Regions from separate parts of the Streptomyces sp. NPDC058697 genome, predicted to be linked through region 2. Evidence: predicted binding sites of a transcription regulator. Region 2 holds the regulator's gene; the other holds the start of a gene.
The links. Region 2 encodes HspR, which represses chaperone genes until heat shock. Its sites were predicted from a motif close to TTGAGNNNNNNNNNCTCAA; they were not measured.

Region 1: the regulator HspR is predicted to act here: its motif matches at 11,410-11,428, upstream of lon (endopeptidase La).

What each region holds. Positions count from the first base shown of each region.
Region 1 covers NZ_JBHXSU010000018.1:98,872-114,123, forward strand. Annotated here, with positions in the region: gene ACFWXQ_RS33275 (styrene monooxygenase/indole monooxygenase family protein) at 283-1,536, opposite strand; gene ACFWXQ_RS33280 (ATP/GTP-binding protein) at 1,573-2,235, opposite strand; gene ACFWXQ_RS33285 (DUF742 domain-containing protein) at 2,216-2,617, opposite strand; gene ACFWXQ_RS33290 (roadblock/LC7 domain-containing protein) at 2,623-3,123, opposite strand; gene ACFWXQ_RS33295 (nitrate- and nitrite sensing domain-containing protein) at 3,120-6,002, opposite strand; gene ACFWXQ_RS33300 (protein phosphatase 2C domain-containing protein) at 6,359-7,144, shown strand; gene ACFWXQ_RS33305 (MarR family winged helix-turn-helix transcriptional regulator) at 7,291-7,797, opposite strand; gene ACFWXQ_RS33310 (lysozyme) at 8,084-8,893, shown strand; gene lon (endopeptidase La) at 8,970-11,387, opposite strand; gene ACFWXQ_RS33320 (hypothetical protein) at 11,601-12,482, shown strand; gene ACFWXQ_RS33325 (rhomboid-like protein) at 12,421-13,338, opposite strand; gene ACFWXQ_RS33330 (spermidine synthase) at 13,517-14,230, shown strand; gene ACFWXQ_RS33335 (response regulator transcription factor) at 14,343-15,080, shown strand.
Region 2 covers NZ_JBHXSU010000014.1:28,516-43,767, reverse strand. Annotated here, with positions in the region: gene ACFWXQ_RS29085 (S8 family serine peptidase) at 1-1,531, opposite strand, end outside; gene ACFWXQ_RS29080 (ABC transporter) at 1,694-2,716, opposite strand; gene ACFWXQ_RS29075 (ABC transporter ATP-binding protein) at 2,713-3,687, opposite strand; gene ACFWXQ_RS29070 (GntR family transcriptional regulator) at 3,687-4,100, opposite strand; gene ACFWXQ_RS29065 (SgcJ/EcaC family oxidoreductase) at 4,276-4,710, shown strand; gene ACFWXQ_RS29060 (heterodisulfide reductase-related iron-sulfur binding cluster) at 4,820-7,111, opposite strand; gene dnaK (molecular chaperone DnaK) at 7,482-9,347, shown strand; gene grpE (nucleotide exchange factor GrpE) at 9,344-10,012, shown strand; gene dnaJ (molecular chaperone DnaJ) at 10,100-11,296, shown strand; gene ACFWXQ_RS29040 (heat shock protein transcriptional repressor HspR) at 11,304-11,771, shown strand; gene ACFWXQ_RS29035 (hypothetical protein) at 11,981-12,232, shown strand; gene lxmK (class V lanthionine synthetase subunit LxmK) at 12,349-13,467, shown strand; gene ACFWXQ_RS29025 (T3SS effector HopA1 family protein) at 13,464-14,489, shown strand; gene ACFWXQ_RS29020 (LxmA leader domain family RiPP) at 14,537-14,731, shown strand; gene ACFWXQ_RS29015 (LxmA leader domain family RiPP) at 14,804-14,986, shown strand; gene ACFWXQ_RS29010 (methyltransferase) at 15,123-15,252, shown strand, end outside.

The sequences.
Region 1 (15,252 bases), on a different contig from region 2:
ACATCGTGCGGTCAACCACGGTCAACGACGTCTCGCCGCAGTCGAGATGCGCCGTTGGCCTGGTCTGCCGCTACAGGCCGTCTGGCCCGGGGGAACCAAGCGCGCCCCTGCCAGCGAGAAGCCCCCCCCCCCCAGCCGAGCAAGGCTGGGGGTCTTTGCCGTAGGAACTCACACCATCAGCGGCAGCCACTCACAGCCGGGCCGTCTGTGGGCCGTCCGAGACCAGCCAACGACGACCAACTATGACCAATGACGACTACTGGACCGCAGGTCAGAGGCCCGTCAGGCTCCGGCCACCGAAGCCAGGTACGCGCCCGTCTTCTCCGGCTCATAGAAGAAGTTCTCGAAGTCCGACGGGTCGTTGAAACCGTTCGCGAAGCGGTCGGCTACCGGGGGGAGTTGGCCCGCCGCGCCGATCAGGTTGAGGACGTGCTCCGGCGGGGCGCCGAGCATCGCGTTCGTCCACTTGGTCACGTGCTGGGCCGTGTCCCAGTACCGCTCGAAGGTGTCCCGCATCCACGTTTCGTCGAACTCCTTCTCGCCGTGCGCGAGGATCGAGTCGAGGTACGAAGCGGCGCACTTCGAGGCCGAGTTGGAGCCCTGGCCGGTGATCGGGTCGTTGGCGACGACCACGTCACCGACGCCGAGGACCAGGCCGCCCCCGGGCAGCCGGCCGATCGGGTTGCGGACCGTGGGCGTGTAGCGTCCGGCCAACGTGCCGCCGGCGTCGGTGAGTTCGACCTTGGTGGCCCGCGCGTACTCCCACGGCGTGAACCGCTCCATGAGTTCCAGGGTCAGGGAGAGGTGTTCGGCCGGGTCCTTGACGCCCTGGAAGGCGTCCAGCGGGCCGCCGGGTATGCCCTCCCAGAAGAGGATGTCCGCCCGGCCCGAGGTGGTGAAGGTGGGCATGACGAAGAGTTCGCCCACGCCGGGCACGAGGTTGCAGCGCACCGCGTCGTAGTCCGGGTGTTCCGGGCGCGGGCCCAGGCCGTGGACGTACGCGACGGCCAGCGCGCGCTGCGGCTCCGTGTACGGGGAGCGGGAGGCGTCGCGGCCGAACATCGACACCAGTTCGCCCTTGCCCGCCGAGACGAGGACCAGGTCGTACGTACGGGAGAAGTAGTCGAGGTCGCCGACCGCCGCTCCGTGGATGACCAGTTGGCCGCCGCGCTGGGCGAACGTCTCCATCCAGCCGGCCATCTTGACGCGCTGGTCGACGGACTGGGCGTACCCGTCGAGCCGGCCGACCCAGTCGATCGCGCGCTGGGTCGGGCCCGGGTCGTGCGAGCCGGGGGCGGCGACCGAGACGCCGAGTCCTTCGATCTTCGGGGCCTGGGACTCCCAGAAGTTCACCTGGAGATCGCGCTCGTGCTGCAACGCCGTGTGGAACATGCACTGCGTCGACATGACGCGGCCGGTTCGGATCTCGTCCGCCGTGCGGTTGGACATCAGGGTGACCTCGTACCCGTTCGACTGGAGTCCGAGGGCGAGCTGGAGTCCGGACTGGCCGGCTCCGACGACGAGTATCTTCCGCATGCCTGTCCTTCTCTGCGTACGTACGTCTTGTTCCGGTTATTCCGGGCTGACTTCGAGTGCGTGGCCGACGAGGGCCAGCAGGGTCTCGATCGCCGAGAACCTGCTGCGCGCGTCCATGATCATGACAGGTATGTGCGGGGGAATCGTGAGGGCCTCGCGTACGTCTTCGGGCTCGTACTTCGCGCTGCCGTCGAAGTGGTTGACGGCGACGACGTACGGCAGCCCGCAGCTCTCGAAGTAGTCGAGCGCCGGGAAGCAGTCCCTGAGGCGGCGGGTGTCGGCGAGGACCACCGCGCCTATCGCCCCGCGCACCAGGTCGTCCCACATGAACCAGAACCGCTGCTGCCCCGGCGTGCCGAACAGGTACAGGACCAGGTCGTCGTCGAGCGTGATGCGGCCGAAGTCCATGGCCACGGTGGTGGTGACTTTCTCCGGGGTCGAGCTGAGGTCGTCGGTGTCCTCGCTCGCCTCGGTCATCAGCGCCTCCGTCTGGAGGGGCGTGATCTCCGAGACGGCGGTGACGAGGGTGGTCTTGCCGACGCCGAAGCCGCCGGCCACCACTATCTTCGTGGCGATCGGGGCGCGCGTACGGTCCTTCTGCCAGGCCTTCAACTCATCGTCAGCTTCGATGAGTTGGGGAGACCCGGGGTATCGCGAGACATCTGCGACGCGGGAGGCGTCAGAGACGACGGAGTCCACTCAGCACCCTTTCCAGCAGAGCGCGGTCCGGCTGTCCCGGGCCGTGACCTGTTCCGTACACACGGATCTTTCCCTGGTCCGCCAGGTCGCTGAGGAGCACCCGGACCACACCGAGCGGCATCTTCAGCAGGGCGGCGACCTCGGCCACCGTCCGCATCCGGCGGCAGAGTTCGACGATGGCCCGCATCTCCGGCATGACCCGGGTGGAGAGTGAACCATTCTCCAGTTCCGGGCGCTCCGGCGGGGCTTCGAGCGCCGCCACGAACGTCTCGACGAGCAGGACGTGCCCGAAGCGCGTACGGCCGCCGGTGAGCGAGTACGGGCGTACGCGGGCGGGTTTGCGGTCGCCGCCGCGGACCGGGAGCCTGGGCGTGCCGCTCAGGTCGTTCACTTGGCCGCCTCCATCGTCGTGGCCTCGATCGACTGCCGCAGTTCGCTGCGGAGTTCGGGGGTCATGACGTGTCCGGCCCGGCCCACGAAGAGCGCCATGTGGTACGCGACGACGCTCATGTCGCAGTCCGGGGCGCCGTGCACACCGAGCAGCGAGCCGTCGCTGATCGACATGACGAACAGGCCGCCGTCCTCCATCGCGACCATCGTCTGCTTGACGCCGCCGCCGTCCATCAGCCTGGCGGCGCCGATGGCGAGGCTGCCGATGCCGGACACGATGGTGGCCAGGTCCGCCGCCGAGCCCTTGGGGCTCGCGCGCTTCTCCGTGCTGCGACGCGCCTCGGCGTTTCTCCCGGGGTCGGAGGAGAGCAGCAGCAGGCCGTCGGAGGAGACCACCGCGACCGACAGGAGCCCCGGCACCTCCTCGACGAGGTTCGTCAGCAGCCAGTGCAGATTGCGGGCTTCACTGCTCAGTCCGAAGGTACTGGGCGCGATCAACTGCTTGCCTCCTCGACTGTGTCCCCCTTGGTTTCTACGGCATGTGCGGCGGGCTGCTGCAGCCCCGACGTCTGTTCGGCGATCTCCGCTTCGACGTCACGGCGGCCGTGGTTCGCGCCCCGGTGGAAGCCGCCGAGCCTGCGGCGCAGGGCCTCGGCGTCCACGGACGCGTTGCGCGGCCTCGCCGCCGGGGCGGGCGCGGAGATCCTGGGGGTCCGCTTGGGCAGCCCCTTGTCGGTGACCGGCTCGTCCGGTTCCTGCGGTGCGTGCGATTCCTGCGGTTCGTTCCCTGTCTGCGGTTCGTACGCCGGCCGCGGCTGGTGCGGCTCGTCGGGGACGCGCTCGTGGGCGTCCGGGCCGATGGCGTACGGGTCGGTGCTCGTCTGGGCGGGGAGCCTGACGGGCGGGGTGGCGACCCCCGGTTCGCGGGCCTCGGGTTCGCGGGCACCGGGCTCGGAGAGGTCCTCGGCCGGGGGTACCGGTGCCATGAGCACCATGGTCGTCTCGGGGCCGGTGGCTACGGGCTCGGAGGGCTGCTCCTCCTCGGTGCCACCCTGCGGGCTCGCGTCCTCGTGGGCTTCGTCGCCGGTGTCCCGCAGGGACTCCTCCGCCGCCGCGATCAGCGGGTCGCGGTCCGAACGGGCGTACAGGACGTTGGAGTTGACCTCGGCGTCCGCTCCCGGGAGGGAGAGCGCGGGGGCGCCGCCCGGCGTGCGGGCGGTGGTCGCGGAGGGCACGGCGACGGCGGGCGCGGCGGCGAGCAGGGACTTGGGCAGGACGACGACGGCCGTGATGCCCCCCTGCTTCTGCTCGCGCAACTGCACCCGCACGCCGTGCCGGTGGGCGAGCCGGGCCACCACGTACAGGCCGAGCCCGAGGCCCTCGCCGCTCTCCTGGTCGTACGCGTCCTCGGGGTCGAAGTCCGCGAGGCGGGCGTTGAGCTGGGTGAGCCGGTCGCCGGTCATGCCGATGCCCTCGTCCTGGACGGAGAGCATGACCTCGCCGCTCTCCAGGAGCCAGCCGGAGACCTCGACGGGCATGTCGGGCGGCGAGAACGACGAGGCGTTCTCCAGGAGTTCGGCCACCAGGTGGCTGATGTCGTCGGCGGCGAATCCGGCGAGGTGCGCGTGCGGCGGCAGCGCGGCGATCCGTACCCGCTCGTACCGCTCGATCTCGCTGACCGCGGCGCGTACGACGTCGACGAGCGGGACCGGGCCGGGGTGCTGGTGGCCGTGGTCGGCGCCCGCGAGGACCAGCAGGTTCTCGCTGTGGCGGCGCATGACGGTGGCGAAGTGGTCGAGCCGGAAGAGGGTGGCGAGGCGGTCGGGGTCCTGCTCGCGCTCCTCCAGGCCCTCGATGACGCCGAGTTGGCGCTCGACGAGGCCGAGGGTGCGCAGGGCGAGGTTGACGAAGGTGCCGTGGATGCTGCTGCGGACCTGCTCCAAGTGGGCGACCGCGTCGGCGAGTTCGGAGCGGAGCCGGTCGCGCTCGTCGGCCATCTTCTGGCGCTTGCCGATGAGGTGCTTGCGGTCGTCCTCCAGGGTCGCCAGCCGCTCGTGGGCCGCGAGGGCGTGCGCGTGGAGTGTGTTGACGGAGCGTACGACCTGGGCGAACTCGTCGTTGCGGCCGGTGAACCTGACCGGTTCCTCGGTGGCCGGGTCGGCGGCGAGCCGGGCCGAGCCGCGGCGCAGTACGGCGAGCGGGCGGGTGAGCGAGCGGGCCATTCCCGTGGCGACGCCGACGGCGAGCAGCATCAGGGCGCCGAGGATCGCGATCCGGATCTCCAGCGCGGTGACGTCGTCGTCCCTCAACTGGGCGAGTTCCTTGGCCCGTTGGGTGTTGAGGGAGGCCTCGACACCGCGCATCTGCTCGACGCGGGCGGAGAGCGCGGCGTCCAGCTTCTTGGTGTCGGTGCCGAGTTGGGAGTCGGAGAGGGTGGGCCGGGTCGCCAGGCTGGCGAGGTACTTGTCGGCGGTGTTGACCTCGGCGCCGGTCACCGTGGAGTCGTACGAGGCGCGGTCGGCCTTCGGCGCGGTCTCGCGGAAGCCGGTGATCGCCGCCTGCTCACGGACGTTGGACTGCATGGCGGCTGCCGTGAGCGCGTTGCGCTGCTTGGTGTCCGCGGCCGTCGACGTGGTGCTCGTCGTGGGCAGGCCCGTGATCGGGTCGGTGTCGGTCTGTGTGGAGGTGGGGACGTTCAGCGCCGCGAGGAGGAGGCCGCGGGTCGCGGCGGCCTGCTGGACCGCGGTGTCGAGGTCGGCGAGGGCGTGCGCGCCGGCGCCCGCGCGGGGCGGGAGCTGCTCGGCCAGTTCCTCGGCGAGGCCGTGGAGTTCGGTGAGGGCGGCGGAGTACGCCTGATGCGCTTCGAGAGCGGTGTTCTTCCCGGTGAGCGCCGCCCGGCGCACGGTGGCGATGCCGTCGAGCGTCTCGCGGAACGCCGCGGGGGCGTCGGCCTCGACGGCTGCCGCGCGGAGTTCTTCGACCTGCCGGTCGACACGGGCACTGCGGCGCTCGGAGGGGCCCTTGCCGTCGGGGCGGCCGGCCGCGATGTAGGAGGTGACCTCGTCGCGCTCGTCGGAGAGCGAGTGGGCGAGGGCCAGCGCGTCCTGGGTGCGTCCGGCGAGCGTCACCAGGTTCTGCGAGTCGTTCAGCTCGCTCGACGCGGCGATCACGGACGGGGTACCGGCTCCGGCGATCGCGGCGGCCACGACGGCGACGGCGATGATCAGCCGACTGCGTACGTGTGCCGGGCGACCGCGGCCTGCGGGGTCCGGGATGTTCTGTGCGGTAGGCGAGTTCGGCGTGTGCCCGGAGGCTTCACCCGAGGCCGACTGCCTGCCTTTGCGCCGAGGCCGCATTTTCTGCACCGGTGCTCGCATTCTTGACTCGTGTCCCCATGGGCCCGGGTGACTGTCCGTCAACTCGCGTGTCGTCCCGGTACGGCTCCCGACCCTCCCAGTGCCGGTGGGCAGTGGTCGCGCATCGCCTGACCCGCCACACGAAGGAGTGAACATCCCCGAGGAGCGGACCGGCAAGTTCCCGTGGCGCGTGCGACACCCTTGCGCGGCGGGCCGGTTGGACGTCCACAGCGACCGATGGCAAGATGCGCCACCACGCTTCAACGGAGTCGGTGATTCCACCCCAAAACAGGCGCCTGACCTGCCCGTCAGGGGCGATTCGAGCACGGTTGCCAGCCTTTGGCGAAGCTTGTGAAGGCCTCGTGCAGACTGGCCGAATGCGCTCGGAACTGATCTCGGTCCCCGGTGACCCTGCCCGCCCCGACGAGGACTACGCGTCACTCGGACTTCCCGCCTCCGGACAGGGCGGTTCGCTCGTCGTCCTGGACGGTGTGACGCCGCCGTCCACCGACTACGCCTGTCTGCATTCCGTCCCTTGGTTCACGGCACGCCTGGGCGGATCCCTGCACGAACTGTCCGTTTCACGGCGAGATCTGACACTGGTTGAGGTGCTCGCGCAAGCCATCCTGCGTACCGCCGACGCCCATCGGGCCACCTGTGACCTTTCTCACCCACGCACCCCACAGGCAACCGTCGTCCTGGCCCGCTGGTCCCCGGAATCCGTCGAGTACCTCGTCCTCTCGGACTCGGCCCTTCTCGTGGAATCCCCCGCGGGCGAGGTCACCCCGCTCCTCGACGACCGCCTCTCCCGAGTCCCCCGCGCCACCCTGACCTCCCACACCGCCACGGACGCCACCCTCCGCAACAAGGAGGGCGGCTTCTTCACGGCGGCGGCGGACCCCTCCGTCGCGTCACGAGCGGTGACGGGCGCCCTCCCCCGCTCCGAAGTCCGCGCCCTGGCCGCCCTCACGGACGGCGCGACCCGCTGGACGGACAAGTTCCACGAGGGCGACTGGCCGGACCTGTTCGCCCTGATCCGCAAGGGGGGCGGCCAGTCCCTGATCGACCGCGTACGAGCCCTGGAACTGGCGGACACGGAACGCGTGTTCCTACGCCGCTCGAAACGCCACGACGACGCGACGGTGGCGTACGTGGAGTTGTGAGTGAGGGGGACGCCCCGTCACGGGCGCGGGGAACCGCGCGTTTCTTAGGGGCGCGGGGAACCGCGCGTCTTCTAGGGGCGCGGGGAACTGCGCGCTCAGCCACAACCAACCGGCAGCCGACGAACAACCCCCGGGAGGGACCCCATTCAGCCCTCAACACCCCGGTTCAGCCGATGCAACAACCGCGCCAGCTCAGCCACTTCCTTCCGATCCCAGCTGGCAAGCTCCCGCACATACCGCGCCCGCCGAGCATCCCGCACGGCACGAAACCGCACCCGCCCCTCCTCCGTGAGATGAACGAGCCAGGCCCGCCCGTCCGCGGGATCCGGCTCTCGGGCGACGACGCCCATCTCCTCCAGCGCCCGCAGCTGCCGCGACATCGTGGCCTTGCCGACACCGATGTAGGCGGCAAGCTCCGTCGCCCGCTGCCGACCGAGTTCCTCCAGCCGCACGAGCAGACCGTACGCGGAGGACTCCAGGTCGGGATGGACCTCACGGACCATCTCACCGGAGGAGGCGCGGGCGCGCCGCAGCAGAACGGTCAGCTCACGTTCCAGGGCAAGGAACTCCTGGTCCACCCCGCCCTGGTCCACACCACTCGCCGGGGCGCCGGATTCCGTCCGGTGCCCCTCGCCGTTTCCGCCCTCGTGCACGTCAGCACCCATGACCCGGTTTCCCGATCCTGAAAGTTTCCGCCAAAGACCGCCATTGCCGCAGCTGAGCCAGTATTTCGCAGGAATAGACCAACGGCAGCCTCCGGCCCCTCTTTCCGCCCGGTCGCAGCGGCGCGTAGCTTCGCTTGTGGGCACTCTGTGGCATGCCCACGCCACTACCCACATCGAGCACTCTTCGAGCACGTTCCGGCACCTTCAATCACGTACCGGCACCTTCGCGCACGTTCCCGCACCCTCGACCACGTCGAGCCCTCGGAGGCATGCAATGCCCGTGCACAGATCCCGATCACTGCTCGCAGCCCTCTTCTCCCTGGCCTCTCTCCTCCTCGCCTTCACCCTCCCGCTCCCGGCCCAGGCGGCCGACGTCCCGCCCCGGGGCTCCGCCCACATGGGGATGGGCGTCATCCCGCACGACGGCCAGGGCGGCCTGCCGACCCCCGGTGACGCCACGCAGACCGAGGGCGTGGACGTCAGCAGCCACCAGGGCAACGTCGCCTGGTCGACCCTGTGGACCAGCGGGGTCAAGTGGGCCTACGTCAAGGCCACCGAGGGGACGTACTACACGAACCCCTACTTCGCCCAGCAGTACAACGGCTCGTACAACGTCGGCATGATCCGCGGCGCGTACCACTTCGCGACCCCCGACACGACGGGCGGTGCCGCCCAGGCCAACTACTTCGTCGACCACGGCGGCGGCTGGTCCAAGGACGGCAGGACCCTGCCGGGGGCTCTCGACATCGAGTGGAACCCGTACGGCGCGGCCTGTTTCGGCAAGACGCAGAGCGCGATGGTCACCTGGATCCGCGACTTCCTGAACCAGTACAAGGCCCGCACCGGCCGCGACGCCGTCATCTACACGGCCACCAGCTGGTGGACCCAGTGCACCGGCAACTACGCCGGCTTCGCCTCCGCCAATCCGCTCTGGATCGCCCGCTACGCCTCGGCGGTGGGCACACTCCCGGCCGGCTGGAGCTACTACACGATGTGGCAGTACACGTCCTCGGGCCCGACGGTCGGCGACCACAACAGGTTCAACGGCGCCCTGGACAGGGTGGTGGCCCTGGCCAACGGCTGACCCACGCGTACCTACGCGGAAGGCCCGAGCCCCTCAGGAAGAGGGACCCGGGCCTTGCGTTACCGGTGGACGTCCGTCACGCCGCCACCGGAACCTCCGTCGCCGCGCCGTTCGTCGCCGGGGCGAGCGCCAGTTCCAGGACCTGGCGGACGTCCGTTACCGCGTGGACGTCGAGCTTCTCCAGGACCTCGGCCGGGACGTCGTCCAGGTCGGCCTCGTTGCGCTTCGGGATGATCACGGTCGTGACCCCGGCCCGGTGCGCGGCGAGCAGCTTCTGCTTCACTCCGCCGATCGGGAGCACCCGGCCGGTGAGCGAGACCTCACCCGTCATGGCCACGTCCGTACGGACCAGGCGGCCGGACAGGAGCGAGGCGAGGGCCGTCGTCATGGTGACGCCGGCGCTCGGGCCGTCCTTCGGGACCGCGCCGGCCGGGAAGTGGATGTGCGCACCCCGGTCCTTCAGATCACCCACCGGCAGTTCGAGCTCGGCTCCGTGGCTCCTCAGGAAGGAGAGCGCGATCTGCGCCGACTCCTTCATGACGTCACCGAGCTGACCGGTGAGGGTCAGACCCGACGCGCCCGTCTCCGGGTCGGCAAGCGACGCCTCCACGAAGAGGACGTCTCCGCCCGCGCCCGTGACCGCGAGGCCCGTCGCCACGCCCGGCACCGCGGTGCGGCGCTCGGCCGGGTCCTGGGCGGACTCGGGCACGTGGTGCGGCCGTCCGATCAGCGCGCGCAGATCGTCGGCGCCGACCGTGAACGGCAGTTCCCGCTCGCCGAGTTCGTGCTGCGCCGCGACCTTGCGGAGCAGCCGTGCGACGGACCGCTCCAGGGTGCGGACGCCCGCCTCCCGTGTGTACTCGCCGGCCAGCTTGCGCAACGCGCTCTCGTCCAGGGTGACTTCGGCCTTCTCCAGACCGGCCCGCTCCAGCTGACGCGGCAGCAGGTGGTCCCGGGCGATGACGACCTTCTCGTCCTCGGTGTAGCCGTCCAGCCGCACCAGCTCCATACGGTCGAGCAGGGCCTCCGGGATGGCTTCGAGCACGTTGGCCGTGGCGAGGAACACCACGTCGCTCAGGTCGAGTTCGACCTCCAGGTAGTGGTCCCGGAAGGTGTGGTTCTGCGCCGGGTCCAGGACTTCGAGCAGCGCCGCGGCCGGGTCGCCGCGGAAGTCTGAGCCCACCTTGTCGATCTCGTCAAGCAGGACCACCGGGTTCATGGACCCGGCCTCCTTGATGGCCCGCACGACCCGGCCGGGCAGCGCGCCGACGTACGTACGCCGGTGTCCGCGGATCTCCGCCTCGTCCCGTACGCCGCCCAGGGCGACCCGGACGAACTTGCGGCCCATGGCGTGCGCGACGGACTCGCCGAGGCTGGTCTTGCCGACGCCGGGAGGCCCGACGAGCGCGAGCACGGCGCCACCGCGGCGGCCGCCCACGACACCCAGACCCCGGTCGTTGCGCCGCTTGCGCACGGCCAGGTACTCGGTGATCCGCTCCTTCACGTCGTCCAGGCCGGCGTGCTCGGCGTCCAGGATCGCCTTGGCACCCTGGATGTCGTACTCGTCCTCGGTGCGCTCGTTCCAGGGGAGCTCCAGGACGGTGTCCAGCCAGGTGCGGATCCAGGAGCCCTCGGGCGACTGGTCGCTGGAGCGCTCCAGCTTCTCGACCTCCTTGAGCGCGGCCTCGCGGACCTTCTCGGGGAGGTCGGCGGCCTCGACGCGGGTCCGGTAGTCGTCGGACTCCTCGCCCTCCGCCTCGCCGTTCAGCTCGCGCAGCTCCTTGCGGACGGCCTCCAGCTGGCGCCGCAGCAGGAACTCGCGCTGCTGCTTGTCCACGCCTTCCTGTACGTCCTTGGCGATGGACTCGGCGACATCCTGCTCGGCGAGGTGCTCGCGCAGCTGCTCGGTGGCGAGCTTCAGCCGGGCCACCGGGTCGGCGGTCTCCAGGAGCTCGACCTTCTGGGCGGTCGTGAGGAACGGCGAGTAGCCGGAGTTGTCGGCGAGCGCGGACACGTCGTCAATGGCCTGGACGCGGTCCACGACCTGCCAGGCGGCACGCTTCTTCAGCCAGTTGGTGGCCAGCGCCTTGTACTCCTTGACCAGCTCGGTCACGGCGCCGGGCAGCGGGTCGGGCACGGTCTCCTCGACCTGGACGCCCTCCACCCACAGAGCGGCTCCGGGGCCGGTCGTGCCGGCGCCCACGCGCACCCGGCCGCGACCGCGGATCAGGGCGCCGGGGTCGCCGTCGGCGAGGCGGCCGACCTGCTCGACCGTGCCGAGCACGCCCGTGTTCGCGTACGTCCCGTCGATCCGCGGAACAAGCAGCACCCTCGGCTTGCTTCCTCCACTGGAGCGCGCGGCGGCCTGTGCGGCCTCCACCGCGGCGCGTACGTCGGCGTCGTTGAGGTCCAGGGGCACCACCATGCCGGGCAGCACGACCTCGTCGTCGAGCGGCAGCACGGGCAGAGTGAGCGGTTCGGACGTCAAAGTCATGATCTCCCCTTCGGCATTCAAGTTGAGCTATGCCGACTCAATGCATGTGAGCCTCCGATTGTTCCCCAGACGCTGTTCGCTGTGAGCGATCGCGTCGCCGAATGCCGGTGAACGTCTCGCCCGGCCGGTGCGTCACAGGTGCAGCGTTCGGATTCCTTGTCCGTTCCAGTCGTCTGCCTCGGGGGCATCATGTGGACCGCTCGACTGCGTAGGTTGCTCGTCGTCACAGGCCTGTTCGTCACAGCGGCCGTCGGAGTCTCCGGATGCGGGGACAAGTACGCCGACGGCGGCTCACAGCACGACCCGGCCCGTACCGCGGAACGCGCGCGTCAGGTCTCCGACGCCTGGGAGGGCTCGGAGGCCGCGCGAGTGTGGCGTGAGGGCTACTTCCCGCTGGGGGACCCGGTCCGGCTGCCCGAGGGGGCGTTCCACAACGACGCCGACAAGCAGGCGTACGAGCGTCAGAACTTCGAGGTCCGCGGTTCCCTGCCCGGCGCCCCGTCGAAGAAGGGTGAGGTCCGCTGGCGGAGCGGCGGCTCGCTGGCGGTTCCGGTCGTCTCCGCGCGGGATGCGTACGAGAAGGTCGGCGGGGCTTCCAGTCCCGGGCCCCGGCTCGTCGTGACCGGTGCGCGGCTCGGGGAGATGACGATCCACACCAGCCGGGGGTCGGCGACGGTGCCCGCCTGGCATTTCACGATCAAGGGCTACGACACGCCGCTCAAGCGCGTCGCGGTCGTCCCCTCGAAGCTTCCCAGGCCCCCGGTCAAGCCCGTCCGGGACCTGACGTCCGACCTGTGGGAGCTCGCCGGACTGGACTCGGTGTCGCGGGACGGCCGGACCGTCGTCCTGCGCGCCCACCACGGGTCCTGTGACGACGGCCCCGGCGTCGCCGTGCTGGAGAGCAAGGACAACGTGGTGTTCTCCGCCTGGTTCCGCAACCCCTCCGACGGTCCCTGCACAGCGGACCTGCGCGCGAAGAAGGTGACCGTGAAACTGGACCGGCCGGTCGGCGAACGCATGCTCCTCGACGCGTTCACGGGCAGGCCCGTGCCGTACGAGGGGTCTCCGTGGACCCGGTCATCGTCCTGGAGCTGACCCGTCGCAGCAGCGGCCAGGTGGCCACCCCTATGGCCAGGGCCATCAGGTGTCCCCAGTTCGTCATCGGATCCGTGAAGGCGATCAGGTCGCCGACGACCATCCAGCCGAACACCGCGAGCACGGTCCGGCGCAGCCAGGGCGTCAGCAGCCCGGCCAGCGCGCCGACGCTCGCGGCGACGCCGAAGCTGATGCCGTAGTCGTAGCGGTGGAGCGAGCTCTCGGGCAGATGCCCGGCGAGGACGGAGAGGCCGACGGGTATCTCGGTGGCCAGCGTCGCCAGGCCGTGGCCCAGCAGGAAGACGCCCGCCGTACGCCACCCGCCGATCCGCCGCTCCAAGGCGGTGAGCACCAGCAGAAAGGCGATCACGTACACCGAGGTGAGGCCGCCCGCGATCCACAGCGCGCTGGCCACCAGCACGCGCACCGGCGACTGCGCCAGATGCGCCACATCGGTACTGGACGCCTGGAGCACCCGGTCCATCAGGTCCGGATCCGCGTACTCGGCGACGAGAGAGGTCACCGCGAGGACGACCGCGTACCCGAAGGTGAAGGGGGTTCCGGTGGGCGTGGGCAGCAGCCGCCAGGGCCGCACGCGGCGAGGGGGCGCCGTCAGGGGCCGGGCACTCCCGGCACCGGCGGACGCGCTCCCGGCGACAGCGACGTGCGCGCTCTCGACGGCGAGAGGCCGCTGCCGCGGAATGCCGTCGAGCCCCGCGGCGGGAGCGGCGTACGGATCGACGGCGCGAACGGCGTCCGGACCGGCGGTGGAGGCGAAGGGGGCGGACGCTGCGGAGGGGGCGGAGGGGGCAGCGGGGTTCGTCGTCTCCGCGCCGCTCGTCTCAGGCCTTTTCACCGTGGGGGCTCCTTCCGTCACCCCCACCCTCAGCTTCGCACGGCCGGGCTGTCTGTGACGGGCGCCACGGAAGGGCCGATTCACAGCCGTCTCTGATGGTCGGGCGCGGCCCCGGCGCAACTCGGATGCCCGGCGCAATTCAGCTGCTCGTGTCGGGGGAAGTTGCCAGGATGGCCGCATGAGCAGCTCGCACGACACCTCTTACGACGCTTCCCATGGCGCTTCCTACGGCGCCCCTGAAGTCATCGACCGTCGCGAGGGGCCGCACGGCGAGGTCGTGCTCCGCCGTCACGGCGGGCTGCTGCAGATCATCGCCAACGGCTGTTTTCTCATGGACACCTCCGACGGACGCTCGGAGAGACGGCTGGTCGAGGCCGCGCTCGGCGTGCTGGACGGACGGCCGGGGCCCGACGTCCTGATCGGCGGCCTGGGCGTCGGCTTCTCGCTCGCACACGCGGCCGCCGAGCCGCGCTGGGGCCGGATCGCCGTCGTCGAACGGGAGCGGGCCATCATCGACTGGCACCGGGCCGGGCCGCTCGCCGGGCTTTCGTCGCCGGCGCTCACGGATCCGCGCACGGAGATCATCGAGGCGGATCTCGTCGCATACGTCAATGAGACGTCCGACACGTACGACGCGCTGTGCCTCGACATCGACAACGGACCCGAGTGGACCGTCACGGAGGGCAACGAAAACCTCTATTCGGCGGCCGGACTCGCGGCGTGCGCAAGGGTGTTGAGGCCCGGCGGGGTACTGGCCGTGTGGTCCGCCCAGCCCTCGTCTGATTTCGCAAGAACCTTGGGGAATGCCGGGTTCCGACAGGTGCGTACCGAAGAGATCCCGGTTGCCCGGGGCGTTCCGGACGTCGTGCATCTCGCGATCGGGCCTGGATAGCCGAGCGGCGGTCACTGCCCGTACTCTGCTGACCTGACGCCGATCATTCAAGCGTCAAGCGCAGTCATGGAACCACCCCACTGGTTCCGGAAAGCACACTCAGGGGCGGGCGATGGAGCAGACACACACCTCCCAGAACGGCGCGGCGGCCACGCCGGGCGCTCAGCGCCGGGTACTGGTGATCGAGGACGATCCGACGATCGTGGACGCCATCGCCGCCCGTCTGCGTGCCGAGGGATTCCTCGTGCAAACGGCGGGTGACGGGCCGGCCGCCGTCGACACGGCCGAGGCATGGCAGCCGGACCTGCTGATCCTGGACATCATGCTGCCCGGCTTCGACGGCCTGGAGGTCTGCCGGCGGGTGCAGGCGGCCCGTCCCGTGCCGGTGCTGATGCTCACCGCGCGCGACGACGAGACGGACATGCTGGTCGGGCTCGGCGTGGGCGCCGACGACTACATGACGAAGCCGTTCTCGATGCGCGAGCTGGCCGCTCGCGTGCACGTTCTGCTACGACGCGTGGAGCGCGCCGCGCTGGCCGCGTCGACACCGCGCTCGGGCATTCTGCGGCTCGGCGAGCTGGAGATCGACCACGCGCAGCGCCGGGTCCGGGTGCGCTCCGAGGACGTGCATCTCACGCCCACGGAGTTCGACCTGCTGGTCTGCCTGGCGAACACGCCGCGCGCGGTGCTCTCGCGCGAGCAGCTGCTGGCCGAGGTGTGGGACTGGGCCGACGCGTCCGGCACCCGCACTGTGGACAGCCACATCAAGGCGCTGCGCCGGAAGATCGGCGCCGAGCGCATCCGTACGGTTCATGGCGTGGGCTACGCGCTGGAGACCCCGACACCCTAGAGTCGGGCACCCTGGTTGAGGGGGCGGAAGTGATGAGCAGTATCGGTGCGTGGCGCAGGAGCGTGCTGGCGGGTGCGGGTTCCCGTTCGCCGTTCGGCAGGCGACCGGGCCCGGGCAGGCGCTCGGGTACGGGTTCCCACACCGGCTCGGACTCGGGGCCGCATGCCGGCTC
Region 2 (15,252 bases):
CCTTGGTGACCGGCTGGTCGTCGGTGTGGGGGTACTTCTGTGTCCCGAAGCCCAGCGAGGTCGGGCTGCTGGTGAGTTGCTGGCTGATCGCCCTTCCGACATCCACCCGGCCGGTGCCCTGTGTGTACGCGGAGGTCGCGCCGGCCGGCTTCGCGGAGGCGGTGAGGGCGGCCTTGATCCGCGGGCCGGTCCAGTCCGGGTGCCGCTGGGCCAGGATCGCGGCGGCGCCCGCCACATGCGGGGTCGCCATCGACGTACCGCTCATGGAGACATAGCCGTCGGCGGCGGGGTCGCCCATGTTCCCTTCGGCGGCCTTGGCGGCGACGATGTCCACGCCCGGCGCGGTGAGGTCGGGCTTGAGGGCTCCGTCGGCCGTGGGACCGCGGCTGGAGAACTCGGCGATGGCGTCCTGCCGGTCGACCGCGCCGACGGTGAGTGCGGCGGCGGCGCTGCCGGGGGTGCCGACGGTGCCTTCGTCCGGGCCCTCGTTGCCGGCGGCTATCACGAACAGGGCGCCGGAAGCCGACAGGTCGCCCACGGCCTGCTCGACGGGGTCGATGCCGGGGGCGTCGGTGCCGCCCAGGCTCATGTTGACCACCTTGGCGCCCTGCGCGACGGCCCACTGCATACCGGCGATGACACCGGATTCTTCGCCCGAGCCCTCGTCGTCGAGCACCTTGCCGACCAGGAGCCGGGCACCGGGCGCGACGCCCGCGTACTTGGTGCCCGCGGGGGACGCGGCCCCCGAGCCCGCGATCGTCGAGGCCACGTGCGTGCCGTGGCCCGCGCGGTCGACGGTGTCCGCGGCGGCGGAGAAGTTCTTCTCCGCGTCGATACGGTCCTTCAGGTCCGGGTGCGTGGCGTCGACGCCGCTGTCGAGGACGGCGACCTTGACACCCTTGCCGTCGTACCCCGCCGTGTGGGCCGCGGGCGCGCCGATCTGCGGCACGCTCCTGTCCAGGCTCGCCTTCACCTTGCCGTCCAGCCAGATCTTCCTGACCTTCGAGGCGCCGGTGCCGCTGGTGAGGGTCTCCCACAGGGCGGATCCCTCGGACTTACGGGCCCGTACGGCGTCGCCGTTGATGCTCGGCAGGTCCCGGCGGACCGTGGCGCCCGAACTCCGGAACGTACCCGCCGACACGGACGTGCCCTTGTCGTACGTGACGATCAGCGGTAGGTCGGAGCGGCGGGCGTCGTCGTAGCGCCCGCCGACCAGCCGCTTCACGTCGAACAGCCGCCGGTCCACCGTGCCGTTCGCGATCAGCGGCTCGGCGTCGCGCGGCACGACATACGCGCGGCCGGCGGCCTGCTGGATGCGGAAGCCGATCCCCTTGCGGCCCTCGGCGGCCAGCACACCGGTGACCTGGCCCTTGGCGTCCAGGGCCACCTTGTCGCCGGTCACGAGCGTGACCGTCCTGGCGGAGGCGGGGAGGGGGGCATCGGCGAGGGCGGCCTGGGCGCCGCCGGACGTGCTCACCAGCAGTCCGGCGCCGAGCGCCGCCGCGAGAGCGGCAGCCGACGGGACCGTCACGACCGCTCGTCTTCTGTGCTTGTGCGACTTCAACTCGGGCCTTTCACATGGTTCATGGCGATGTGATCGCCGGTTCGGGGCAGCATCAGGGCACGGCGGAGCGGCGGTGCGGCCGCTCGGCCGTGTAAGGAGAGGGAGATCGGGTGGGACGAAGACGCCGGCTCAGACGAGGCGCTTACGACCCCAGAGAATGACGAACGCGGCGATGCCGGCGGTCAGGGCCAGCAGGATCGAGGCGCCGAGCCACTGCATGGAGGACATCTGGGAGATCGGGATGTACTCGATGTTCCAGCCGACGACCTGTGCCTTCTCCAGGCAGGCGTTGGCGGCCTTCTCCGTCGGCTCGTTGCAGCTGCCGTAGCCGATGAGGTCACCGGACGCGGTGAGGTAGGACTGGTCCACGACATGGGTGCCGTCGGGCAACTTCGGGAAGTTGTCTCCCCCGACACCGTTGGTCGTGACGGTGACGACGTCCCCGAGGGCCATCCGGAAGTGCGACCACACCATCTGCACGGCGACTGCGAAGCCGAGGGTGACGACCATGGACAGCAGGGTCCGGCGCAGCAGCACGCCGATCGCGATGCCGCCGACGACGGTGAGCAGGGTGAGCGCCACGGGCACGGGCCCACTGCTGTCGAAGGCGAGTCCGTCGGACCAGTCCAGCACGTACGACGACGACTTGACCGGTGACCACCACCAGGTGAACACGGCGGAGGCCGCCGCGGTGGACACCGCGACCACGACCGCGGTCACCCCGAGCTTGGTGGCGAGCCAGCGGACCCGGCCGGCGGACTGCGCGTTGACCAGCTTGGCGGTGCCGCTCTCCATGTCCCCGGCGAGCAGCGGCGCGCCCAGGAAGACACCGATCAGGACGGGCGCGTAGCCGAGCAGCTGGCCGGCCATTCGGAGCGGCCCCTGGTCGAACTTCTCCTCCCAGCCGGACTTCAGGCCGTCGATGGAGCCGTATTCGTCGAGGTACATCATCATCTGCTGGCGCCCGTAGAGCATCACCGCGACGGTGATCGCGGCGGCGGCCAGCAGGGTCCAGTACGCGGCCCGGTGCTGACGCCAGACGAGCCAGTTCATGCCGCTGAGCCGGGGGCCACGGCCACGGCCTGCCTGGGTGTGGGCGGATTCGGCGGGGGCGGGGCTGCCGGTGCTGCCCGTGCTGGTCATCGTGCTCATGCCGCCACCGCCTGCGGGGCGACGTAGGAGCTGGGGCTGATCAGGGGCGGTGCCTCGGGGGAGCGCAGATAGGCGAGCAGGAGTTCCTCCAGGTTCGGGGTGCTCGCCTGCCAGGGGCCGCCGCTGACCGGCCCGTCGGGGCGGACCAGCGCGGTGAACTGCCGTCCGCTGGTACGGGTTTCGACGACGGTGTGGTACGCCACCTCCGGGGGTGTCCGCCCGTCCGAGTGGACCCCTGTCAACACGGCGTGGGCGGTGCGGAGTTCGTCGACCTCACCGGCGAGCCGCAGCCCCCCTTCGGCGATGACCAGCAGGTAGTCGCAGGTGTTCTCCAGCTCGGCGATCATGTGGGTGGACATCAGCACGGTGGTGCCGCGCTCGGCGGCCTCGGCCAGCAGGGTGCTCATCAACTCGTGGCGCACCAGCGGGTCGAGGTCGGACATCGGCTCGTCGAGGAGCAGCAGGTCCGGGCGCTTGCCGAAGGCGACGGCGAAGGCCACCCGGGTGCGCTGGCCGCCGGAGAGGGTGCCGATCCTCGCCTCGAAGGGCACGTTGCCCGCGCGGACGATGTTCTCGGCCGCCCGCTGGTCCCAGCCGGGGTTCAGCTCGCGGCCGAGCCGCAGGGTCTCGGCGACGGTGAAGCGCTTGAACAGCGGCTTCTCCTGGGCGAGGAACGCCGTACGCCGGCCGGCCTCCGCGGACTGCGGGGCCGCGCCGAACACCCGCAGGGTGCCGGAGGTCGGCTCCAGCAGGTTGGCGGCGATGGACATCAGCGTGGTCTTGCCGGCGCCGTTGGGGCCCACCAGACCGCAGATCCGCCCGGCCGGCAGCCGGAAGGAGCAGTCGCGCAGGGCCCAGCCCCGGCGGTACCTCCTGCCGACCGCGTGGGCCTCTATCGCGGAGTCGTCCGCGAGGCCCCCGTAGCCGCCCCCATAGCCCGAGTAGCCCTCATGGCCCGTCCCGTTGCTCATCATCCGTGTCCCCCGTTCCCGGCGGCCGCCCTGGTCTCGGCGTACCGCTCCTCCATCACGGACGTGACCAGCGCGGTCACGTCCTCCTGTTCCAGACCCGCTTCGTGGGCCCGGTCCATCCACGCCTCCAACTCACCCCGCAGCGGCGAGTCCGCCCCCGCCTGGGGACGGGCCAGCGACTGGCGGACGAAGGTGCCCAGACCCGGCCGCAGTTCCACCAGGCCCTCCCGGTCCAGCTCGCGGTAGGCCTTGAGCGTGGTGTTCGGGTTGACCGCGGAGGTCGCCGCGACGTCCTTGGCCGTCGGCAACTGGTCCCCGGGCACGAGTACGCCGAGGCGCAGGGCCTGCTTGGTCTGCTGGACGATCTGCTGATAGGCGGCCACCCCGCTCCGCCTGTCGATCCGGAACTCCAACCTCCATCACCACCCTTTAGCTAATGAACTAGTGGATTGATGATGGCGATGATGGAGCACGGATCGCGTACCTGTCAAAGACCCCAGGTCGACGCCACGCCGGGGGCGCTCCGGCCTGAGCGCCTTGACTTGAATGCCTTGACCTGAACCAAAGTTGAGGTTCTACGTTCTCCGTATGGACACCACGAACGCCACGAACCCCGCCCTCTCCGCCCAGGACACCGAGGAGCGACGGATCCGCGAACTCGTCGCGCGCAGCCAGGAGGCCCAGACCGATCCGGACGTGCTGCCGGCCCTGCACACCTCCGACCTGGTGCTCATCAACCTCGCGGGCCGGCGTGTCTTCGGACGGGAGGACTTCGCGGCGGCCATGACCGCGGCGCTCGCCTCCCCGCTCAGGGACGTCAGGACCACGCTGGAGGTCGACGACATCCGGTTCGTACGGCCCGACGTGGCCATCGTGAGCCTGACCAAGACGGTCCACGACGAACGGCCGGACGCGCAGGGCCCGTCCGACTTCCCCGCGCGCGGCGCGATGACCTACGTCCTGACCCGCGACGAGGACGCCGCCTGGCACATAGCCCTGGCCCAGACGACCCCGATCGCCTGAGCCCGGCACGACAACACCCCATGTCCCGGGGCTGAACCAGGACATGGGGTGCTTCGTTACGGGGGTGAGGCTCTCCGGCCACCGGCCGGTTCACCGGCCGGTGCTCCGGTCACTTCACGGGCTGCGGCTCCGGTGCGTTCTCCGACTCGGCCTCGCCCGCCGGGGGCTCGTCGTCGAGCGGGGTCTTCACGGAGTCGAGCAGCAGCTGGGCCACGTCGACGACCGTGATGGACTCCTTCGCCTTGCCGTCGTTCTTCTTGCCGTTGACCGAGTCGGTCAGCATGACGAGGCAGAACGGGCAGGCGGTGGAGACGATGTCCGGGTTGAGGCTGAGGGCCTCGTCGACGCGCTCGTTGTTGATGCGCTTGCCGATCCGCTCCTCCATCCACATCCGCGCACCACCGGCACCGCAGCAGAAGCCGCGCTCCTTGTGGCGGTGCATCTCCTGCTGGCGCAGGCCCGGGACGGCCGACATGATCTCGCGCGGAGGCGTGTAGATCTTGTTGTGACGGCCCAGGTAGCAGGGGTCGTGGTAGGTGATGAGGCCCTCGACCGGGGTCACCGGGATCAGCTTGCCCTCGTCGATCAGGTGCTGGAGCAGCTGGGTGTGGTGGATGACCTCGTAGTCGCCGCCGAGCTGCGGGTACTCGTTGCCGAGGGTGTTGAGGCAGTGCGGGCAGGTCGCGACGATCTTCTTCGCGGACTTGGGCTTCTTCGACTCGGCGGTGAAGTTGCCCTCGTCGTCCATCTCCTCGCCGAACGCCATGTTCAGCGCGGAGACGTTCTCCATGCCGAGCTCCTGGAAGAGGGGCTCGTTGCCCAGGCGGCGGGCGGAGTCACCGGTGCACTTCTCGTCGCCGCCCATGATCGCGAACTTGACGCCCGCGATGTGCAGCAGCTCGGCGAAGGCCTTGGTGGTCTTCTTGGCGCGGTCTTCGAGCGCACCGGCGCAGCCGACCCAGTAGAGGTAGTCGACCTCGGAGAGATCCTCGATGTCGCGGCCGACGACCGGGATCTCGAAGTCGACCTCCTTGGTCCACTCCAGGCGCTGCTTCTTCGCCAGCCCCCAGGGGTTGCCCTTCTTCTCCAGGTTCTTGAGCATCGTCCCGGCCTCGGAGGGGAACGCGCTCTCGATCATCACCTGGTAGCGGCGCATGTCGACGATGTGGTCGACGTGCTCGATGTCCACGGGGCACTGCTCGACACAGGCGCCGCAGGTGGTGCAGGACCACAGCACGTCGGGGTTGATGACGCCGTTCTCTTCGAGCGTCCCGATGAGGGGCCGCTCGGCCTCGGCGAGGGCGGCGGCGGGCACGTCCTTGAGCTGCTCCGCGGTCGCCTTCTCGTTGCCCTCCATGTCCTTGCCGCCACCGGCGAGCAGGTAGGGGGCCTTGGCGTGGGCGTGGTCCCGCAGCGACATGATCAGCAGCTTCGGGGAGAGCGGCTTCCCGGTGTTCCAGGCGGGGCACTGCGACTGACAGCGCCCGCACTCGGTGCACGTGGAGAAGTCGAGGATGCCCTTCCAGGAGAACTGCTCGACCTGGGAGACGCCGAAGACGTCGTCGTCGCCCGGGTCGGTGAAGTCGATCGGCTCGCCGCCCGAGGTCATCGGCAGCAGGGCGCCCAGCGCGGTGCCGCCCTCGGCGTTCCGCTTGAGCCAGATGTTCGGGAAGCCGAGGAAGCGGTGCCAGGCGACACCCATGTTGGTGTTCAGCGCCACGGTGATCATCCAGATCAGCGAGGTGCCGATCTTGATCATCGCAACGAGGTAGACGAGGTTCTGGAGCACGCCGAGGGAGAGCCCCTTGAAGGCGAGGACCAGGGGGTACGAGGCGAAGTACGCGGCCTCGTAGTGCTCGACGTGGTGGATCGCGCCCTCAAGACCGCGCAGGGCGTAGATCGCGAGGCCGATGGTGAGGATGACGTACTCGACGAAGTACGCCTGCCAGGCCTTGGAGCCCGCGAAACGGGACTTGCGGCCGGCCCGGGAGGGCAGGTTCAGCAGCCGGATCGCGATGAGCACGGCGATGCCGAGGATCGTCATCACGCCGATGAACTCGATGTACATCTCGAACGGCAGGAAGCCGCCGATGACGGGCAGCGTCCAGTCCGCCTCGAAGAGCTGGCCGTACGCCTGTGCGAGGGTCGGCGGCAGCGTCAGGAAGCCGATCGCGACGAACCAGTGGGCGAAGCCGACGATGCCCCAGCGGTTCATCCGGGTGTGACCCAGGAATTCCTTCACCAGGGTGATCGTGCGAGCCTTGGGGTTGTCGGTGCGGCTGCCCGCCGGCACCGGCTGGCCCAGCTTCACGAACCGGTAGATCTGCGCGACGGCTCGGGCGATGAGCGCAACGCCGACCACGGTCAGGACCAGCGACACGATGATCGCGGCGAGTTGCATTTCGGGACTCCTCGGGCCTGCGAGGTTCTCTTCGGGGTGGGTCTCCCGGTTCCCCGAAGATTGATTACTAAGCGGTAACTTATGCAGTCCTCTGAGACTACCCACTCCTGTGTCCGCACTGTAGTCAGGGGTGCGGTGATCTGCGTCGCTGAGGCTTGCCTGAGTGAGTCGTGCCCCTTTAGGGGCGCGGGGAACTGCGCGACCAGCCCCCACCGGCCCGCAGCCGACATCCGACCCCGCAGGTCAGGGCCTAATTGCGCGTAAGGATGAGATAAGAGTTGAGCCCCCACGACTCACCTCTGTTGACCCAGCGGTGAGCGTCGTGCACACTTGAGCCTGTTCCACTCAAGTCATTGCTGGAGGAATTGAAATGGCACGTGCGGTCGGCATCGACCTGGGCACGACTAACTCCGTCGTCAGCGTTCTGGAGGGCGGTGAGCCCACCGTCATCACCAACGCCGAGGGCGCCAGGACCACGCCGTCCGTCGTCGCCTTCGCCAAGAACGGTGAGGTGCTCGTCGGAGAGGTCGCCAAGCGCCAGGCGGTCACGAACGTGGACCGGACCATCCGCTCGGTGAAGCGTCACATGGGCACGGACTGGTCCATCGAGCTCGACGGTAAGAACTTCAACCCGCAGCAGATGAGCGCGTTCATCCTGCAGAAGCTGAAGCGCGACGCCGAGGCGTACCTGGGCGAGAAGGTCGCGGACGCGGTCATCACCGTCCCGGCGTACTTCAACGACTCCGAGCGTCAGGCGACGAAGGAGGCCGGTGAGATCGCGGGCCTGAACGTCCTGCGCATCGTGAACGAGCCCACCGCGGCGGCTCTCGCGTACGGCCTCGACAAGGACGACCAGACGATCCTCGTCTTCGACCTCGGTGGCGGCACGTTCGACGTGTCCCTCCTGGAGATCGGTGACGGCGTCGTCGAGGTGAAGGCCACGAACGGCGACAACCACCTCGGTGGTGACGACTGGGACCAGCGCGTCATGGACTACCTGGTCAAGCAGTTCTCCGCGGGCCACGGCGTGGACCTGGGCAAGGACAAGATGGCCCTCCAGCGCCTCCGCGAGGCCGCCGAGAAGGCCAAGATCGAGCTGTCCAGCTCCACCGAGACCTCGATCAACCTGCCCTACATCACGGCGTCCGCCGAGGGCCCGCTGCACCTGGACGAGAAGCTCACGCGCGCCCAGTTCCAGCAGCTGACGGCCGACCTCCTGGAGCGCTGCAAGACGCCGTTCCACAACGTCATCAAGGACGCGGGCATCCAGCTCAGCGAGATCGACCACGTCGTTCTCGTCGGCGGCTCCACCCGTATGCCCGCCGTCGCCGAGCTCGTCAAGGAGCTGACCGGCGGCCAGGACGCCAACAAGGGTGTGAACCCGGACGAGGTCGTCGCCATCGGCGCCGCCCTCCAGGCCGGTGTCCTCAAGGGCGAGGTCAAGGACGTCCTGCTCCTCGACGTGACCCCGCTGTCCCTCGGCATCGAGACCAAGGGAGGGATCATGACCAAGCTCATCGAGCGCAACACCACGATCCCGACCAAGCGGTCCGAGATCTTCACGACGGCCGAGGACAACCAGCCGTCCGTGCAGATCCAGGTCTACCAGGGCGAGCGCGAGATCGCGGCGTACAACAAGAAGCTCGGGATGTTCGAGCTGACCGGTCTGCCGCCGGCCCCGCGCGGGGTCCCGCAGATCGAGGTCGCCTTCGACATCGACGCCAACGGCATCATGCACGTGACCGCGAAGGACCTCGGCACGGGCAAGGAGCAGAAGATGACCGTCACCGGCGGCTCCTCGCTGCCGAAGGACGAGGTCGACCGGATGCGCCAGGAGGCCGAGCAGTACGCGGACGAGGACCACCGTCGCCGCGAGGCCGCCGAGTCCCGCAACCAGGGCGAGCAGCTCGTCTACCAGACGGAGAAGTTCCTCAAGGACAACGAGGACAAGGTCCCCGGTGACGTCAAGACCGAGGTCGAGTCGAGCATCGAGGAGCTGAAGACCGCTCTCAAGGGCGAGGACACCACCGAGATCCGTACGGCCACCGAGAAGGTCGCCGCCGTCTCCCAGAAGCTCGGCCAGGCGATGTACGCGGACGCGCAGGCGTCGCAGGGTGCCGCGGGCGCCGAGGCCCCGGGTGCCGACGCCGGCGCCGGTGCCAAGGCCGCCGACGACGACGTCGTGGACGCCGAGATCGTCGACGAGGACCGTGACCGCAAGGACGGTGCCGCGTGACAGAGGAGACCCCGGGCTTCGACGAGCAGCCCGACGTCCCCTCCGGCGCCACCCCTGAAGACGCCGAGCCGAAGCCGGCCCCCTCCGTGGAGGAGGGGGCGGCCCAGGCCGGGGACGCGGCAGCAGCAGCACAGATCGCGGGCCTCACCGCCCAGCTGGACCAGGTGCGTACGGCGCTCGGCGAGCGCACGGCGGACGTCCAGCGGCTCCAGGCCGAGTACCAGAACTACCGCCGCCGGGTCGAGCGCGACCGGATCGCGGTCAAGGAGATCGCCATCGCGAACCTCCTGACCGAGCTCCTGCCCGTGCTCGACGACATCGGCCGCGCGCGGGACCACAGCGAACTGGTCGGCGGCTTCAAGTCGGTGGCCGAGTCGCTGGAGACCGTCGCGGCGAAGATGGGTCTGCAGCAGTTCGGCAAGGAGGGCGAGCCCTTCGACCCGACGATCCACGAGGCCCTGATGCACAGTTACGCACCGGACGTCACCGAGACGACGTGCGTGGCGATTCTGCAGCCGGGGTATCGCTTCGGCGAGCGCACCATCCGCCCCGCGCGGGTGGCCGTCGCCGAGCCGCAGCCGGGCGCGCAGACGGTCAAGGGCGACGAGACGGACGCGACCCAGGCGGCCGACGACAAGGAGAGCGGTGGCCCGGACGAGGGCTGACGTGAAACAGGGCGTACGCGCGCCCGTATGCAGCACGAACACCAGGCGCGTACGTGACAGTGGCGTGCGGAAGGAGGGGCGTCGAGGATGAGCACCAAGGACTTCATCGAGAAGGACTACTACAAGGTCCTCGGCGTCCCCAAGGACGCCACCGAGGCCGAGATCAAGAAGGCGTACCGGAAACTCGCCCGCGAGTACCACCCGGACGCCAACAAGGGGAACGCGAAGGCCGAGGACCGCTTCAAGGAGATCTCCGAGGCGAACGACATCCTCGGGGACCCCAAGAAGCGCAAGGAGTACGACGAGGCCCGCGCCCTCTTCGGCAACGGCGGGTTCAGGCCGGGGCCCGGCGCCGGAGGCGGCAACTTCAACTTCGACCTGGGCGACCTCTTCGGAGGCGGCCCCGGTCAGGGCGGAGCGGGCGGCCAGGGCGGCGCCGGCGGCTTCGGCGGCGGTATCGGTGACGTGTTCGGCGGGCTGTTCAACCGCGGTGGCGCCACCACCGGCACGCGTACGCAGCCGCGGCGCGGCCAGGACATCGACACCGAGGTCACGCTCAGCTTCACCGAGGCCGTGGACGGGGCGACCGTTCCCCTCCGCATGACCTCGCAGTCCCCCTGCAAGGCCTGTTCGGGCACCGGCGACAAGAACGGCACACCGCGCGTGTGCCCGACCTGCGTCGGCACCGGCCAGGTCGCGCGGGGCTCGGGCGGCGGCTTCTCGCTGACCGACCCGTGCCCCGACTGCAAGGGCCGCGGCCTGATCGCGGAGCACGCGTGCCTGGTCTGCAACGGCTCGGGGCGCGCCAAGTCGTCCCGCACCATGCAGGTCCGTATCCCGGCCGGGGTGTCGGACAGCCAGCGCATCCGGCTCCGCGGCAAGGGCGCACCGGGCGAGCGGGGCGGGCCGGCGGGCGATCTGTACGTCACCGTGCATGTGGACGCCCATCCGGTCTTCGGCCGCAAGGGCGACAACCTCACCGTCACCGTCCCCGTCACCTTCACGGAGGCGGCGCTCGGCGGCGAGGTCCGCGTGCCCACGCTCGGGGGACCCCCGGTCACCCTGAAGCTGCCCCCGGGCACACCCAACGGCCGTACGATGCGCGCCCGTGGCAAGGGCGCGGTCCGCAAGGACGGCACCCGCGGGGACCTGTTGGTCACCGTCGAGGTGAGTGTCCCCACGGACGTGACGGGGAAGGCTCGTGACGCGCTTGAGGCGTATCGCGAGGCCACCGCGGACGAGGACCCGCGGGCGGAGCTGTTCCAGGCCGCGAAGGGAGCATGAGGACACCATGGACGCAACCGGACGCCGTCGACAGAGTTCTTATTCCGCATATGAGCTGACGGAAGAAACACCGGTGTACGTCATCTCGGTGGCCGCCCAGCTCTCCGGCCTGCACCCGCAGACCCTGCGCCAGTACGACCGCCTCGGCCTGGTCTCCCCCGACCGCACGGCCGGGCGCGGCCGCCGCTACTCGGCCCGTGACATCGAACTGCTGCGCACCGTCCAGCAGTTGTCGCAGGACGAGGGCATCAACCTCGCCGGCATCAAGCGCATCATCGAACTGGAGAACCAGGTCGCCGCGCTCCAGTCCCGCGTCGCGGAGATGGAAGCGGCCCTGGACGGCGCGGCGGCCGCGATGCAGCAGCGCGAGGCCGCCGTCCACGCCTCGTACCGCCGCGACCTGGTCCCGTACCAGGAGGTCCAGCAGACGAGCGCGCTGGTGGTGTGGCGCCCGAAGCGACAGCAGTCGGACTGACACCGCCCGACTGACGCCCGCACGCGCAGCCCGTAGAAGGGGCCCGGAGGTTCACCCGAACCTCCGGGCCCCTCCACGTTTTCCGGCTCCCACCGACCGGGCGGCTGCATCAAGCTGACCACCGCCTGCATGAAAATGACAGCGTTTTCTGTGGAGTGCGTGCCTGGACGCTGACAAAGTCTTGGGCAGAGGGAATTTTAGGGGGAGCAGTGAACAGGAATTTCCATTCAGTCGTTTCCAAGACCGGTGTCCGCGTTGTATTCGCAGCCGGAGCAGCGCTGTTGATCGCCGGTTCGCCGATGATGTCCGGAAGTGCCTTTGCGGAAGAGCGGAACACGCCTGGCGTCCATTCCGCCGCAGCTGTTGGTGAGCGTCCTTCCGACGCAGTCGCACATCTGCTCTCCGCGATCCAGGAGAACGTTCTTCCGCTGCTCCCCGTGCAGGTCAATGGCTGGCAGTAGAAATCCATTCATCGGCAGCGGGATGCCATTTGCCGGCAGCGACTCGCTATTTGATGCCAGTAGCTCTTTCGAGCCAGTGGTCTGTCGAGTCAACTCTCCGAATTCTGTGAGGGCTTGTGGGGAAGAGCAGTGCGGCGACGTTCAAGCCGCGAGATCTGGACGAGGTCCCGTCGGTGGACGCGCTCCTCGTCGAGCTGGGGACCGGGGCCTTCGTCAGGGACTCCCTGACGGCGCCGGTCGGCCGTAACGACTCCTGGGCCGGCGCCACCACCGGTGGGCGGAAGGTCTTCGTCAAGCACCTGATCGGGCCCGAAGCGGACGTCAGGGCCCGGATGCGCCGGTTGCTCTCCTTCGAACGCTTCGCCGAAGGGCTGCCGACGGCCGCGCTGCGCGGTCCGGCGTTCCTCGGCGGTGACGAGTCGGCGGGGCTGGTGGCGTACGACTATGTCGAAGGCGCGCGCAGCGGCGCGGAGTTGATGATCGACGAGAGCTTCGGCCCGGAACTCGCCGAGAACGTCGGCAGGGCGATCGGGCTGCTGCACGAGGCGCCGGTCCCCGACTTCGAGGAACTCGACCAGTCCCCGCCGCCGCATCCTCCGCTGAGCTTTCTGCAGGGGCTTCCGCTACCGGTGTTCGAGTCCCTGAGCTTCGCGGAACTGCAGGGGTGGCGGCTGATGCAGACCGACGAGGTGCTGGTCAAGGCCATCGGGGAGCTGCGGGCCCGGGAGCGGGAAGCACCCCGGGTGCCGTCCCACTGCGATGTGCGCGTCGACCAGTTCCTGGTCACGGGCGACGACTTCCTGGTGACGGACTGGGAGGAGTTCCGACTGGCGGACCCAGCCCGTGACGTCGGCGCGTTCGCCGGGGAGTGGTTGCACCGTTCGGTTCTCGACATCGTCACCACGCGGGGCGACTCGGTGTTCCTGGACGTTGAGTTGACACACGAGGCGGTGCTCAGCCGCGGCGTGCAGAAGATGCAGCGCCTGCTGCCGCTCGTGCGCGGCTTCTGGCACGGCTACCGGCAGGTGCGGCCGGGGATGGACGCCGCGCTTGCCACCCGGGCCACCGCCTACGCCGGCTGGCATCTGCTGGACCGTTTGATGGCCGGCGCGTCGAGGACGTCCAGGCTCTCCGGCATCGAGCGGGCAGCCGCCGGCATCGGCAGGGCGGCACTGGTCAGCCCAGAGAGGTTCGTGACCACGCTCGGATTCGAGGAACGTGAGGAAGCCGCATGAGTGAGGGTCTCGTCGAAGCCGCGCCCGGCCCACTGCCGCCAAGGCTGCGGGACGCCCTCGGCCGGGTGAGTGTCGCCCCCGACCGCTCCCGCGCGTGGGTCGACGACCGGGAGATCGAGGCGGACAGCCCACGGGAGATGCGCCGGCTGCTGGCCGAGGCGTTGTACGACATCCTGCACGCGGGCCAGTTCGTGGCGAAGGGGGCGCTGTCCTTCCGCCTGCGCGACGAGGCGTTCGAACGTGTCCTCGGCGCGGCGGTGCCGCACGAGCGGAGCACCGCCCGTGCGCGGGTGCATGTTCCTCCGGCCGAGAGCGGGGGCACGGCGGCGCGCGCCCTGGTCGAGTGGGACGGGGTGCGGGTGTGGGTGCCGGCAGAGAGCATCGGGGAAGACGGCCCGCTCACCGCGGGCCAGGTGGTGACACTCGACGTGCCCGCGCGTCGGCCCGCTCTGTCACCCGGGTTCTTCGTGGTGGACGGCTCGCTGCCGCGCAACCCGCACCGTGAACTTCTGCGCGTCTACGTCCACATAGCGCGCTGGGAGGACGCCGCTCCGGTCTGGGCGAGGACCCTCGGTCATCTTGAGGAGCGTGGGATCGCGTATCGCTCGAAGATCCTCTCGGCCAAGGCTCTGTATCCCCGGCGGGACGCCCTGGTGGTCTACCTGGGGCAGGAGTCGTGGCAGCGGGTGCCCGAGCTGGCCGAAGCACTGCGAGGGGTGCCCGGCATCGGGCGGGAGACCTCGGTCTTCGCCGAGCCGGTGGCCCGCGGTATCGCCGTGGCCCGGGAACCCGAGGACGACCGCCCCGGCATGTCCGGCCTGAGCTTCGGACAGCACCGGGCCACTGCCCTGGCCCGTGCCCTGCTCGACAGCGCGGCGGACGGAACGCCCGTGGAGCAGACGGTCGGAGCCCGGTTCGCCGAGGCGGGAATCGATCCCGCCGATCCGGCGCGGAACAGCGCCTCCCCTGAACTTCCGGCGGCGCCCGAGGGCTCGCCGGAATCAAACCTCGCGTCTGCCTGAGTCGACGGCACGGCACGGGAATCGAATATCGAGAAAAGGAGAAATCGATGGACAAGTCCATGGCCATTATGGAGCTCGTCTCGCATTACGACGCCTACGCGGATGTCGACGAGTTGAACATTTCGGCGGCGGCCGATGCTCCGGCGACGACTCCGGTCTGTGCGGCCAGTGTTGCCAGTTCCACCTGGTGTGCCGCGTCGGCGAGTGCGGTCAGTGGTGCCACGTACGAGCTGACCTGCTGATCGTCGGCTCTCAAGTCTGCCGGTGAGTGCCGGTGGTGCTCCGCGAGGAGCGCACGAAGAGAGGGAGATCTCATGGAGAAGACCACCGCGATCATGGAGCTGATGGCCGGTTATGAGGCCTACAGCGATGTCCGTGAGCTGAATGTGACGGCCGTCGCCGAGGCGCCCGCCACTTCGCCCGCCTGCATCGCCAGCGCCACCGCCAGCTTCGTCGCCAGCCAGTTCTCGGCCAGGACGATCAGCGGCGGCTGCTGATCGTGGCTCGCCGGTCGGCCGGCCGCGGACCATCCCCCGTACCCGCGGTCGGCCGCCCGGCGGTCTTCCCCTCTCCCCCTCTTCACCTTCCGCCCGATCAACCTCGTTCATCCGCACACCAGATGGGAACCGACCGATGGCGCACCAACCGGACCGCGGAGATCTGCTGGAGATGGCGGACCTCCTGACGCCCGCCGCGATCCGTGCCGCGGCCACCCTCCGCATAGCGGACCATCTCGGTGCCGGGGGCACCGATGTGGTGAAGC